3 regions of the Bradyrhizobium sp. CCGB01 genome follow, and region 3 is predicted to be linked to each of the others. Evidence: riboswitches for the same ligand, from Rfam matches in the RefSeq annotation. Region 3 holds a riboswitch; each other region holds the start of a gene.
What was found. A riboswitch is a leader RNA that binds a small molecule or an ion and turns the genes downstream of it on or off. The one in region 3 is predicted to bind cobalamin.

Region 1: it holds a riboswitch for cobalamin, as region 3 does, so the genes downstream of both, NLM25_RS15125 (TonB-dependent receptor domain-containing protein) here and metE (5-methyltetrahydropteroyltriglutamate--homocysteine S-methyltransferase) in region 3, are expected to answer to the same signal.
Region 2: it holds a riboswitch for cobalamin, as region 3 does, so the genes downstream of both, NLM25_RS24555 (TonB-dependent receptor plug domain-containing protein) here and metE (5-methyltetrahydropteroyltriglutamate--homocysteine S-methyltransferase) in region 3, are expected to answer to the same signal.

The regions. Positions count from the first base shown of each region.
Region 1 covers NZ_JANADK010000001.1:3,308,959-3,313,242, reverse strand. The annotation lists gene NLM25_RS15135 (ATP-dependent Clp protease proteolytic subunit) at 1-254, shown strand, start outside; gene NLM25_RS15130 (methyltransferase domain-containing protein) at 257-1,213, opposite strand; cobalamin riboswitch at 1,560-1,768, shown strand; gene NLM25_RS15125 (TonB-dependent receptor domain-containing protein) at 1,965-4,284, shown strand, end outside.
Region 2 covers NZ_JANADK010000001.1:5,321,750-5,326,033, forward strand. The annotation lists gene NLM25_RS24555 (TonB-dependent receptor plug domain-containing protein) at 1-1,845, opposite strand, end outside; cobalamin riboswitch at 1,956-2,170, opposite strand; gene NLM25_RS24560 (hypothetical protein) at 2,245-2,466, opposite strand; gene NLM25_RS24565 (hypothetical protein) at 2,588-2,845, opposite strand; gene NLM25_RS24570 (hypothetical protein) at 2,947-3,159, opposite strand; gene NLM25_RS24575 (hypothetical protein) at 3,312-3,488, opposite strand; gene NLM25_RS24580 (adenylate/guanylate cyclase domain-containing protein) at 3,615-4,284, opposite strand, start outside.
Region 3 covers NZ_JANADK010000001.1:1,797,090-1,801,373, forward strand. The annotation lists gene metE (5-methyltetrahydropteroyltriglutamate--homocysteine S-methyltransferase) at 1-1,797, opposite strand, end outside; cobalamin riboswitch at 1,897-2,122, opposite strand; gene NLM25_RS08145 (TauD/TfdA dioxygenase family protein) at 2,833-3,762, shown strand.

The sequences.
Region 1 (4,284 bases), 1.5 Mb from region 3:
CAGAGGAAAACATGAAGCGAAAGGAGCTCGGCGATGCCGAGAAAGCCCTCCTCTCGCAGACCGTCAAGATCATCGAGACCCAAGCCACCGACGATTTCTTCCGTAACGATATCGGCATTCGCGGCGTCAACGCCGTCTGGCTTGCCAGCATGCGCAGGAAAATCTCGGGCCGCGATATCTGGATGAGCGGTCAGGACCTCGTCGCCGAGGGCTCCGGCATCGTCGACAGTCTCGTTCGCACGCCAGCGCGCTAGCGTCACAGGCCTTTGTCGATCATCACCCAGAGCGCGCTCCCCAGCGTCGATGAGTGCCTGAGCGCGTAGGCCCATGCCGGCCAACGTGTTGGTGAAAGCGCAAGTGCAAGCACAGCTTGCCCGATCCGCTGCGCCCTGCCCCGCGGCAGGCCGCGCACGAACTCGCAGACGCTGCCCGGCTTCTCGGCCCTTCGCAAAAAGCTGTCTACGATGTCCTCCTTGAGGAACTTCAGGAGGTTGAATGGCTCCCGCTCGCAGATGGTCAATCGCAGGCCATGTCGCCGGCATACGGCATCAAACGCCTCCTTCGTCCAGCGGCCAATGTGGTTCGGCGGCATGTCTATGAGCGACCCATGGCACTCCATGTAGTTCGTTCGGATTTCGTTTGGCACGGCGATGAAGACAGAGCCCTGCGCCTTGAGGAGGTACTTCAATCGGGCGAAGACGTCATCTACCCGGTCCATGTGCTCGAACACCTGAAACATGAAGATGATGTCGAAGCCCTCCTTCATGGGGGCGAAGCCCTCCTCTCGAAAGTCGACCGAAAAGGTCTTGTAGCCTTTCGATCGCAATGCCTGTTGCGCCGTTTCGTTGTAGTCGACCGCGTAAATATCGGACGCGTGAAAGAATTTGTCCCTGATGCGATCGAGAAAATACCCGAACCCCGCCCCCACATCGATCGCAGTTTTTCCGGCGGTGCCGAGGCCGTTCAGTTCCTCGATTGTCCTTGCATACTCCCATTTCATGGCTGGATAGGAAGGGTGCGGCGCGGCCAGGTTATAAAACTCCGCGCCCCCCGCGACGAAGGGATCTGCAAAACCGAATCCGCAATCTGCGCATTTGCGGATATCGCAGGTGTCGCGCCCCCAGAGAACCGACAGGTGGCGTGTTAATTTTCGAAAGCGATCCGGATACTGGCGCGGATTGACGAAGGATCGAGAGGCCTGATCTGCGGTCACTTCGAACAATTTGGCAGTTGATGCATTGCCGCATGCTGGACAAGTGCTCATCTCTCCCGACCTCATTCAGACCTTTTGACGAAGAGTGGTCGCGTTCAACTATCTCGTCATCATTCAAATGAAGGCTGTCGAAGGCGAGTCCGGGGCCGCGGACAAGCGGAGGTAGACCGGTTGCGGCGCACAGGCGCCTTCCTGACAGCGACGGCTCACCCGCGTAGACCGGAAGTGGCCGGGCGCTGGAGCTGCGACCAGGCGACAGCTCGGGCAAAACAGCAACACAAGGCCACCATCGAAGCACCAGCCAGCCGAAGAGGCCCGGCGGATGTTGACGGGGTCATCGCCGGATGCCAGTTTCGTGATCGGTAGTGTCCGCAAGGACTACTTAAGGGAATGCGGTGCGTCCACGTCGGTGGGCAATTCCGCGGCTGCCCCCGCAACTGTAGGCGGATAGCCGACGACCAAACGAACCACTGGAGCCCCGCTTGGGCCTCTGGGAAGGCGGTCGAAGGCGATGACCCGCGAGCCAGGAAACCTGCTGCCAGCCATGAGTCACGCGCGAACGCATTGGGCGGGGTGCCCCGATGTCTTGAAGTAGCCGGTGCATCTGCCGCCTGGGGCGAAGGCAGATGACTAAGGCAACCGCGGTGACGGTCTGTTTGCGTCGCCGCAGAGCGTTGTTGTGCAAAATCTTCATTTCGATTCCGGCATTGCGCCGGCGTATTGGCGTGTCCGGATCGGCGTCTCGCAGGCCATGCCTGCCGTGCTCGCCCTGCTGCTCTCGACATCGCTGTCCTCCGTCGCGGTGGCGCAGGCCGCGGCCCGCGATAACGCCTCCCGCGAGATCGACCCGGTGACCGTCTCTCCGGCCACACCCAGGCCGGCTCCTGCTGTCAGCCCCGGCAATCAGAGGTCGCGGACCGCGCGCCGGGCCACGGGGCGCAATCGCGCCGCCTCAGCCGTCGCCGTTCCGGCACCCCAGTCTCCGAGCGATCAGGTGCAGACGCCGCTCAACACGGCTGTCGTCACCGAGGTCGGCTCCCGGCTAGGGATCACGGCACGGGAAACGCCGGCGACCGTCGAGGTCATCGACCAGCAGACCATGCGGCTCCTCGGCATCAGGACCACCACTGACGCGGCCAAGGCGGCGGTCGGCGTGACCGGCGGCGATGCGCCCGGCGCACCCGCCATCTTCTCGATGCGCGGCTTTTCCGGCGACCAGATTTCCACCCTCTACAACGGCATTTCGATCGGGCCGTCGACCATGACCGGCCGCCCCATGGACACCGCCAATCTGCAGCAGGTGGAGATCATCAAGGGGCCTGACTCGCTGATCGCCGGCCTTGGCGCGACCGGCGGCGCCGTCAACTACGTGACCAAGGCGCCGCACACCGGGAATGTCGTCAACGACGCGTTCGCGTCCTACGACTCCTTCAACGGCTATCGCGCCGGATACGGATCGGGCGGCAGCACGCTCGTCAACGGCCTCGACTACCGCTTCGACATCAGCCATTCCAACGACAAGAGCTTTATCGACGACACCTATGCGAAGCTCAGCAACGTCTCGGGACAGCTGAACTACCGCGTCAACGAGAGCCTGAAGATCTGGGGCGCGGCCGAATACAGACAGGACAAGGACCGTTTCTACTGGGGCACGCCGCTGGTGCCCGCGAATGCGCCGGGCATCGTGCCGACATCGGGCATCGTCTCGGGCCGGTGGACCAACTACTATCTCAACGGCCACACCGGGACGCTCAACCCCGTCACCGTGGACGCGCGCACGCTGACCACCACCTACAACGTGCTCGACAATCACAGCGGCGCCAGCGAGCTCTGGCTGCGCAGCGGCTTCCAGTGGGACATCACCAACAACATCTCGCTGCGGAGCCAGGTCTACGGCTACGACGCGCACCGGCACTGGTTCAACAACGAGATCAATTCGTTCGACGATTCCGGGCCGAACAACGTCTATCGCGAGCGGCTGGCGCTGGACCACGCGCAGCGGCTCTACGGCAACATCACCGACCTCACCGTCAATTCCAACTTCAGTGGGATGGACAACCGTTTCGTCGCCACCGTCATGGCGAGCAGCTCGCAGTTCAACGTCTCGCAGGACACGCTGTTCTTCTCGGACACGGTCGACCTGATCAATCCGGACCGCGGGCTTTACGGGCCACGCAGCGACGAGAAGATCTACACGCACCTCAACTCCGCCTCGCTCGCGTTCGAGGACCGGCTCAAGCTGACCTCGACCTTCGCACTGATCGGCGGCATCCGCTTCGAGGACATCGAGCTGTCGCGCACGCGCTTCTCGCCGGACGGCGTGTTGCGCACCGACCGCGGCTATCCGTTCTCGAAGACGTTCAACCCGGTCACCGGCCGGGTCGGCTATACCTGGGAGGTCACCCCGGGCGTCATGCTGTACAGCCAGTATGCAACGGCGGCGGACCCGACGGTCGCCAACATCTTCATCCTCGCGCCGCAGGTGCCGCTGCTGCTGACGACGTCGCGCACCTACGAGACCGGCGTGAAGCTGCAATCGGCCGACAAGCGCGCGGAGGCCACGTTCTCGGCCTTCGACATCGAGCGCAAGAACGTCTACGTCCCCGAAAGCGGCATCGTCTTCAACGTCGCGGGCAAGATCGCCTCCAAGGGGGTCGAGATCGCCGCGGCGGTCAACCCGGTCGGCGGCCTGAAGCTCTGGGGCAACGTCGCCTTCGTGCAGTCGCGCTTCATCGACTTCAACTATGTCGACGGCAATGGCGACTTCCAATCCTATTCGGGCAAGACGCCGCCCAACGTTCCGAACTTCGTCGCCAATGCGGGGGCGTCCTACCGCTTCGACACGAAACTGCCGGTGGAGATCGGCGGCCTCGTCCGTCACGTCGGCGACCGCTTCAACTTCCAGGACAATCTGGTCACGATGAACGCCTACACGATCTTTGACGCGTTCGCGTTCGTCGATATCCCAAAAGCTTATTTCCCGGGCGTCGATCGGACCCGGATCAGCTTTCGCGTGAAGAACCTCACGAACAAGCTCTACGCGGCATGGGGCGATCCCGGCTATACCGATC
Region 2 (4,284 bases), 3.5 Mb from region 3:
CCAGATGACATTCGCGCTCCACTTCTCCTTCGGACGCCTCAGCAGCTCCAGTCCCGCCGTCGCATCGACGGCGCGGGTAAAGGTGTAATCGGCACGAACGCGGAGGCGGTCGGTGATTGCGGCGGCGACGAAGCTTTCCGTGCCTTCCGTGATGGCCCTGCCGATATTCGTGTTGGTGCTCGTGAATGTCACTGGATCGAACGTGCTCTGGATCAGGTCCGTGATGTTGTTGCGGAAGTAGGTCGACCCGAAGCGAATGCGATCGTTGAACAAGGGCTGCTCGAAGCCTGCGTCATATCCAACGCTTTCCTCGGGTTTGAGGTTGGGATTCGCAAAGAAGAAGAACGCAGGAAAGCTGACGTAAAGCTGGTTGAGCGTTGGCGCCTTGAATCCCGTGCCGTAGCTTCCCCTGAACTTCGTGTCCGTGACCGGCACGATCACGGCTGACGTCAGGCGAAAGGTCGGGTGCTCGCCGAACCGCTCGTTGTCGTCCTGCCGGACGTTGGCCGTGAAGAAGACGCGGTCCACGAACTGGGACTGCAACTCCATATATCCTGCCTTGTTGACGTTCTGGGCGGAGACCGTCGCCGTTTGCAGCGTTTCGGTCTCATGCTCGGCGCCGATGATGACATTGTTGTTGGGCGCGAGCCGTGTGGTGGTGTGCCAATCGTATTTGACACGATCGCCGGTGGTGATGGTCGGCATCGCATCGCCCGGCGAAATGTTGTGGTTCCAGTGGTTGGTGTAGTTGACGCCGAAATAGCTCTTCATCCGGTCGTCGAGAATGGACCAGACCGCCTCGCCGCGCGTGAACAGCTGATGCACGGTCTGCGTGCTTTGCGCGGCGGCGGGAAAGCTGGCAAGTGTCACGGGATCAAACGTGTCTCCCGTGAAGCGCAGCGTGGCGTCGGTGTAGCGCGCGACGCCATTGAGCGTCAGGCTTTCGCTGACATCGGCACCGAGCTTGGTCGAATAAGTCATGTTGTCGTAAGAATTGCCGATCGCCTTCTGGCCCGGCGGCAGCAGTTCGACAGGCGTCACCGGCACGTCGCTTGCGCGAAAATGCGCGACGTTGAAGGCATAGTTGAAGTGGTCCTGTGACCCGCTCAGACCTGCCGTCTGATTGAACGTCCCGAACGAGCCTCCCTCGACCGAGCCGGTCGCGCGGGCGGGACCATCACCCTTTTTGGTCACGAAGGAAATCACGCCCCCCAGCGCATCCGCGCCGTAGAGACCGCCCTGCGGGCCGCGCAGGACTTCGATCTGCTGAATGTCGGAGGTCAACAACTGGCCGAAGTCGAACGATCGGTTCGGATTGCCGGGATCACTGACGTCGATACCGTCGATCAGGACCTTGGTGTGATTGGAGTTCGTTCCGCGCATGAAGACCGACGTCTGTCCGCCCGGTCCGCCGGTCTGGACGAGGTTGAGCCCGGGAACGGCGCTGAGCGCATCGGACGCTGTGCGGCGCTGATCGCGCTCCATATCCCTGGCGGTCAGGACGGTCACCGAGCTCGCGACCAGATTGGTCGGAGTGACAATGCCAGTTGGACTGACAACGACGGTTGGAAACAGATTGGCCGCGGATATACCGGCAACGGGGGGCGATACCGGCGGCACTGGTCTCAGCGCTCGAACGACGCGCCCGCGCTCGGGCTTGTCAGACGTATGTCGTACGGCCGGTGGCCGAGCCGTACGCTCGGATGGCCCGACTTCGACCGGGGGCAGCAGATTGGGCGATGCCGATTGTTGGGCGAACGCGGCGGAAGGATTGAACGAGTACAGGAAAACAGACGTGAAGAGGCCGGCGCTGAGGCGCCTGGCGGCAGAGACAATACGGGACACTCTTGTAACCTCGGTATGACGTCAGTGGCACGTCACAGCGAACGAGGTTTCACGGAGCGATCGATTGCTCCGGTGAAGCTAATGTCTGTACTCCCCGACCGACATCTTCGCGTGTGACCACGGCTGACGGCAGGTCTCCTGGCTCGCGGGTCGTTACCTTACGTCGCCTTCCCAGGACCGAGATTCCCAGTGGCATATGACGAAAGATTCACCGCTTACAGTTGCGGGGGCAGCCGCTGCATTGAGAATATCCCGGCGTTGGGACAATCCCGCACAACGTTCCCTTTTGATCTCCGTGAGGAGAACCGTCAGGATCCAATTTACGGGTCGTTGGAGCGGTGAGTCAATCGGCTGATTGCATGATCGTCGCAGCACCGCGCGCAGGTTGACCTGGCGCAATCAGGTCGGCTCCCGCTGCTGACGCGTCCTGATCATCGCCCGCTCGCCGGCATCGACGAGCTGGCCGATGCCGGTGCGGCCCGTGAGCGCGCATCGGATGATGTGTTCGGCAACGGACCTGCGGAAGTCATGGTCCTCGCCGACCGGGCGATTGCGGCAGACCCGATCCAGCGCCAGCTTCATGTTGATCCGTGTGCGGGTGTCGAAATGCTCGCTGATCATTCGCAGGACCTTGATGCGTTTGATGTCGGGCTAAAACGCCTGGCGGTCGGCCGGGTTCCAAACGGCACCGGGCCCTGTGCAGAACCGACTACGCCCGCCCTGTCCTATTGTGACGGGTGGGCTATGCCCGCCCTCTTGGCCGCTGGGCCTGCGCCCAGGCCGCGGTGACGTCGCGCGGCGGGACGTCGATGCGCCGGATCGGGGTCAGTTCACCCGAGGCGGAGATGATGGCGGTCTCCTCGCGGCGGCAGCGCGGGCATACGAAGCGGACCTCGTGCGGCGACGCCGACCAGCTCGCACGCTTTACGTTGGCCGCCATCGGCCATGCATTGCAATGCGAGCACGACACCAGGAACCGACCGGGATCGAGCATACCCATTCCATAGGACTCCGCGTCCTGCCCATCCCTTCAATGATTAACCCTTGTGAATCGTTCCGGTGCCCGAGCACCGTCAGCCCCGGCTCCCGAACCTCCGCCGCTCAGTGGGCGCCCTTGAGGGTGCATGACGTGGTGCAGGTGACCGTGTTGCCGTGGTCGCACGCCTTGCAGGCGGCCACGCACTGGTTCATGTCGCGGGGATTGTAGGAGCTGTAGTTCCGCATCGCGCAGACCGGCGTCGAGCCGGTGATGTCCTGCTCCTGGTTGCAGGCCGCCGTCATGAGCGCGAAGATGAGGACTGCAAGCAGGCGCATGGGATTGCCCTGGTAAGGAGCGGCAAAGCGACGTCGGCGAGATACGCTGCATCGCAACGGACCTCGGCATTCCCACCGCGAGCAATCATGGATCGCGACGCTCGCATCCAGGAGGATGCGCGCCAAACATTAAGAACGGCTTGCAGCCGGCCTCAGGCCGCGGCCCTGGCCGCGATCACGTACCGCATATCGACCGCCAGCTGGCGGTACTGCTCCCCGAGCTTCAAATAAAATTCGCGCTTGGTGCTGTCGGTGGCGAGCTTGGCAATCAGCTCGCATTCGGCGGTGAGAGTCTCAAACCGCTCCAGCCTGTCCTCAAGTTCTGTCATTGGCGTGTCCCCGTCAAACGCCTCAAGGACACGTAACCTAAGCCCGGGAAATACGTCACTGCGAACATCGTTATGGAGTAGAATCAATTTTCGCCAGCGCGGGCCGCAGGGAGAGGATGTGACTACCTATTTCTGCTCCAGCCGCCAGGCGCCGTCCCATTCCACGCCCGGCGGATCGGCCTCGAACTGCGCGATACGGGCGAGCAGCGTGCGCGAGGGGCCATCGCCCGGGACGGTTTCCAGTGCGGCATTGAACGCGGTCCGGGCATCGTCGAAGCGCCGCGCGCGATAGGCGGCGAGGCCTTCGGCATAGTGCGCGCGCAAGCTCTCCTGCGGAACGCTGAGCCCATGCGCCTTGCTCATCACCTCGAAGATGGGTTGCGGCGCACTCTGGCCGGCGACCGCCAGGCGATCGATCTCGCGCAGCTCGCAGGCCGCGCCGATCGCGTCCGCCGTCGCCTGCGAGACCAGGATGCGGGTGCCGTAGACCTTGTTGACGAGCTCGAGCCGCGAGGCGAGGTTCACGGCGTCGCCCATCACGGTGAAGCTCATCATCAGCTCCGAGCCGATGCTGCCGGTCAGGACCTCGCCGGTGGCAATCCCGATGCGCAGGTCGCAGGGACCGGGCATGGCGCGGATGCCGAGCAGATCGGGCAACTGCTTCTGCAGCGCAGGCACCTGATCGGCCATGTCGATGGCGGCGAAGCAGGCGAGCAGCGCGGGCTCGTCCTCCTCGATGAAGGGAGGGCCCCAATAGGCCATGATGGCGTCGCCGATATATTTGTCGATGATGCCA
Region 3 (4,284 bases):
CGCGATCTGTCGGCAGGCCTCGCTGCGCGGAATGTCGTCACGGACGAACGACCAATTCAGGACCGTCACGGGCCCCGTAAGGATTGCCTTCATAGGCCTTTTGGTCAACGATTGCGCGTAGCTCCACCACCGAACGGTCATCGGCTTCGGCCGGGAGACGTCACCGAACAGGATCGGAGGGCGAACATAACGAGAGCCGTAAGACTGTACCCAACCGTGCTTGGTGAACACGAATCCGGAGAGCTGCTCAGCAAAATATTGGACCATATCGTTGCGCTCGAACTCGCCGTGGACGAGCACGTCGAGCCCGATGTCTTGCTGCCAGTGGACGGCGTGAGCCGTTTCCTTCTTCAGAAAGTGTTCATACTGTACGTCTGTCAACTTCCCACTGGCATGGGCCGCGCGGGCCTTGCGAACTTCGGTCGTCTGCGGGAATGATCCGATCGTCGTCGTGGGGAAAAGGGGCAGGCCGAATCGCTTGCGCTGAATTTCGGTCCGGCTCGCAAACGCGCTATTGCGGCGGCGCATATCATCGCCAATCGCGGCCGTCCGCTGCGCGACGGCCGTGTCATGGATTTTTGAGGATACTCGGCGAGCCGTTGCCGCAAGGTCTGATTCGGCAAGCGCGGCGACATTCTCATCGCCCGCAAGCGTTTTCGCCAAGGCCGCGAGTTCCCCGATCTTCTGAACCGAGAATGCAAGCCAGCTCTTCACGTCCAAATCGAGCTCGGTCTCGAGCTCAAGGTCGATGGGGACGTGTATGAGCGAACAGGAGGGCGCCAGCTGCAGGCGATCCTTGCCGAGCCTGGCAACGACGGGCTTGAGCCGGTCCACAAGCGCCGACAGGTTGGAACGCCACACGTTGCGACCATCGATCACGCCGAGCGAAATCATAAGGTCCGCGCGGGCGCCGAATTCAATCTGATTCAATTGTTGGGGAGCGCGAACAAGATCGACGTGCAGTCCGGCCACAGGCAGCTCCAGAGCGGTCGACAGATTGTCGCCGATCGCCCCGAAATAAGTTGCAACCATGACCTTAATGCCAGGTACGTCGTCGGCGAGACGCTTATAGGCGCGCTGGAGCGCATTCCGCGTGGTCTCGTCAAGATCAATCACAAGGCACGGCTCATCAAGCTGAATCCACTCGGCTCCGCGTTTCGCTAGTTCCTTGAGTACCTCAACATAGACCGGCACGAGGCTATCGAGCAGCGAAATCGGATCAAAAGTCAGATCGGCGCCCTTGCCAAGCTTCAGGAAGGTGACTGGTCCTACCAGAACAGGACGCGTCTGATAGCCAAGGGCTTTCGCCTCCTCATATTCCTCGATCGGCTTTCGGGAGGAGAGCCTGAAGGTCTGACCTTGATGGAATTCGGGCACCATGTAGTGATAGTTCGTATCGAACCACTTGGTCATCTCCTGCGCGGCAGAGGGGCGGGCATCATCGGCGTGGCTGCAACTCGCTTCATGATCCTCGGTTTGCGAGCCGCGCGCCATAGCGAAATAAGTCTTCAGCGAAACCGGACCGCCGTCCCAGCCATACGCTTCCGGAATGGCACCAACCATGACGCTCGTGTCGAGAACCTGATCGTAGAGTGAAAAGTCATTTGACGGGATGACGGTGACGCCAAGCGAGTTCTGACGCGCCCAATTTGCGACACGAAGACCGGCTGCAGTTTCAAGAAGCTGCTGGTTGCTGATCTTACCGGCCCAGAAGCCTTCGAGTGCCTGCTTGAGTTCGCGGCGTGGCCCGATACGTGGCATGCCGAGTGTTGCGACAGGAAGTGAGAGAATAGACATAGCTTTAACCCCATTGTTTGGGGGGCAGCCATGGCGGACGCAGGCAGGAGGGCTGCGAAGCGCCTGCTGCTTTAGCGTACCACCGGACACCCCGCCCGTGGACGATTATGTTGTCGGGGCAGGTCTCCTGGCTCGCAGGTCATCGCCTACATCCGGTCTTCCCGAAGCGTCTGCTTCAGTGACACGTGTGAATGCAGGCTCGCCGCTTACAGTTGCGGGGGCAGCGCCGGCATTACTTCGATCCCGAAAGGATCCAGAGCGCACCGGCTTCCCTCTTAGCTCCAGATCAGGCGAGACCTGAAGAACCTCGACGCCTTCGATTATCTGTAACCTAAGGATTACGTCAACCTCATGATCACCTTTTCCGCGGCATGCTGGCAGGTATGAGGTTCTTAAGTCCGTGGCAATCAATGGTGTAAACCTCTGCGCTTGCATCAGCCCGACGAGCTTGGCCGAAAAACGCTAACCTTGCGCCGTAACGTGTTTCCTAAGCCTTGTTCGCCCCGGAGCGCTGGGGGAAGGCCATATGATCGCGTCGCCGATGGTGTTGGACCTCCGACGCTGTGAGGACGGTAACACCGATCGAACAACTCTACTCTTGGGACTTCCGATCGCATGAGATTAGCACTGCGGCTCTTTAGCGCTGAGCTTCCCATCAGGATCGATCTCACGGGCCCTCTCTCATTCCTCTATCCACCCGACTGGTGTTTTTTTGCGCGTTCGGCGCTGAACGGAGCTGCAATTTCTGCATCAATTGGCCAGCGAGTAGTAAAGCCTATGCCTCAGTCAACTACCAATGTTAGCAATTGATCCAACTGACAGATTCGGTCAATCAATAGATAAGAAACCGTCACGCAGGCCAGACCTCACCTCTTCGAGACCCCGAAGCGCGCATAAATCGGCTCCTCGGGGTCACTCGGTTTTGACGGATTGGCGCTATGCTGTCCGCAACGTGGCGTTCGACAGGTTCTATCCCAGCTGAGTAGCTTGGTCTGGCGATCGAACCGCAGATCTCTCAATTTGGAGAGTGCCGCTGTGAATGCAATGATCGTCTCGGATAGTGTCATTCCTCGCGCCGACGTCATCAAACGCGCAGCGCGCATCGGCGCAGAAATTCGAAAGGTCAAGCTCTCGGGCGATCTGCCCGACCAAACGATCGCCGCCATCAATGAGCTGTTGCTCGAGCACAAGGTTGTCTTCTTTCGCGACCAAGGACATCTCGACGACGCCGAACAGGAGCGCTTTGCTCTTCGTTTCGGAAGTCTGGCGGCTCATCCGATGCGCGGTGCCATTAATGGAACAGCGTCGATCATCGAGCTTGATTCGGCTCGCGCCGGTAGCCGAGCCGACCTGTGGCACACGGATGGAACGTTCGTCGATGCCTACCCCAAGATAGCGGTGCTGCGCGGCATTGTGATGCCATCTTTCGGTGGCGATACAGTCTGGTCAAATGCCGTCACGGCTTACCTCGACCTGGCACCGCCGCTGCAACGGCTTGCGGACAAGCTCTGGGCCTTCCACAGCAATGCATTCGACTACGCAATAATGCCCCGCGCCAGCGAGCTCGATAAGAAGCACTTGGACGAAGTCTTCACGAAAACGGTCTATCAGACGGAGCATCCTGTCGTGCGCGTCCACCCTGAGACCGGCGAACGCACGCTGGTGCTCGGCGCCCTAGTACAACGTTTTGTTGGCATCCCAAAATACGACGGTCAGAAGCTGTTTGATCTGTTTCAGTCCCATATCACTGTGCCCGAAAACACTGTGCGCTGGAGCTGGAAGGAAGGTGATGTAGTGGTCTGGGACAATCGCGCCACGCAACATTACGCGGTGAATGATTACGGCGACCAGCATCGCGTCGTTCGTCGCGCCACAGTCGCAGGCGAGATACCCATCAGCATCGATGGTCAGAGCAGCGTAACCCGCATAACAGCGACCAAGAAGCCTGTGGCAAAGGTCGCTTAGCGGGTCTACAGGATGGATTGCCCGCAAAACAGGCAGGGCAGTCTCTGCTTAGTCCGCCTATCGCTGCATCATGCCAACGGTCATTGACCGCCGTGGTGCTAGCTCTCAGATTAGAAGACGCATCGATTCCTGAAAGGCCCCATTGGCTTGACCAGCTGTGGGATTGTAAGAAACGAACTGCAAGCGGCGGAACTTGGGTTGCGTTGCGGCTGCACAGAGCGCGATTCCTTCGAAAAAGAGGTATCGTGCAAGTTTATTGGGCCTAATGACTTCCTTACATCGGGCTCTCGATCGGCTTGCTTGCTCGCGTGCGCTGGCCTCGACTCTTGTCGAGCCTCTGCCGGACCTGCTGAATAGCAGTCAGTATGTATTTTGTTCATCTCGGACAAGTTCTAACACCGCCCATTGGATCGCAATATTCAGCAGATCGCCACACGATGCCTTCATCCATCTGCACGAACTACTATACTCAGCAAGGCCGATTTGCGGTATCGAAAGTGTTTCCACCGGAACGCGTCCGTG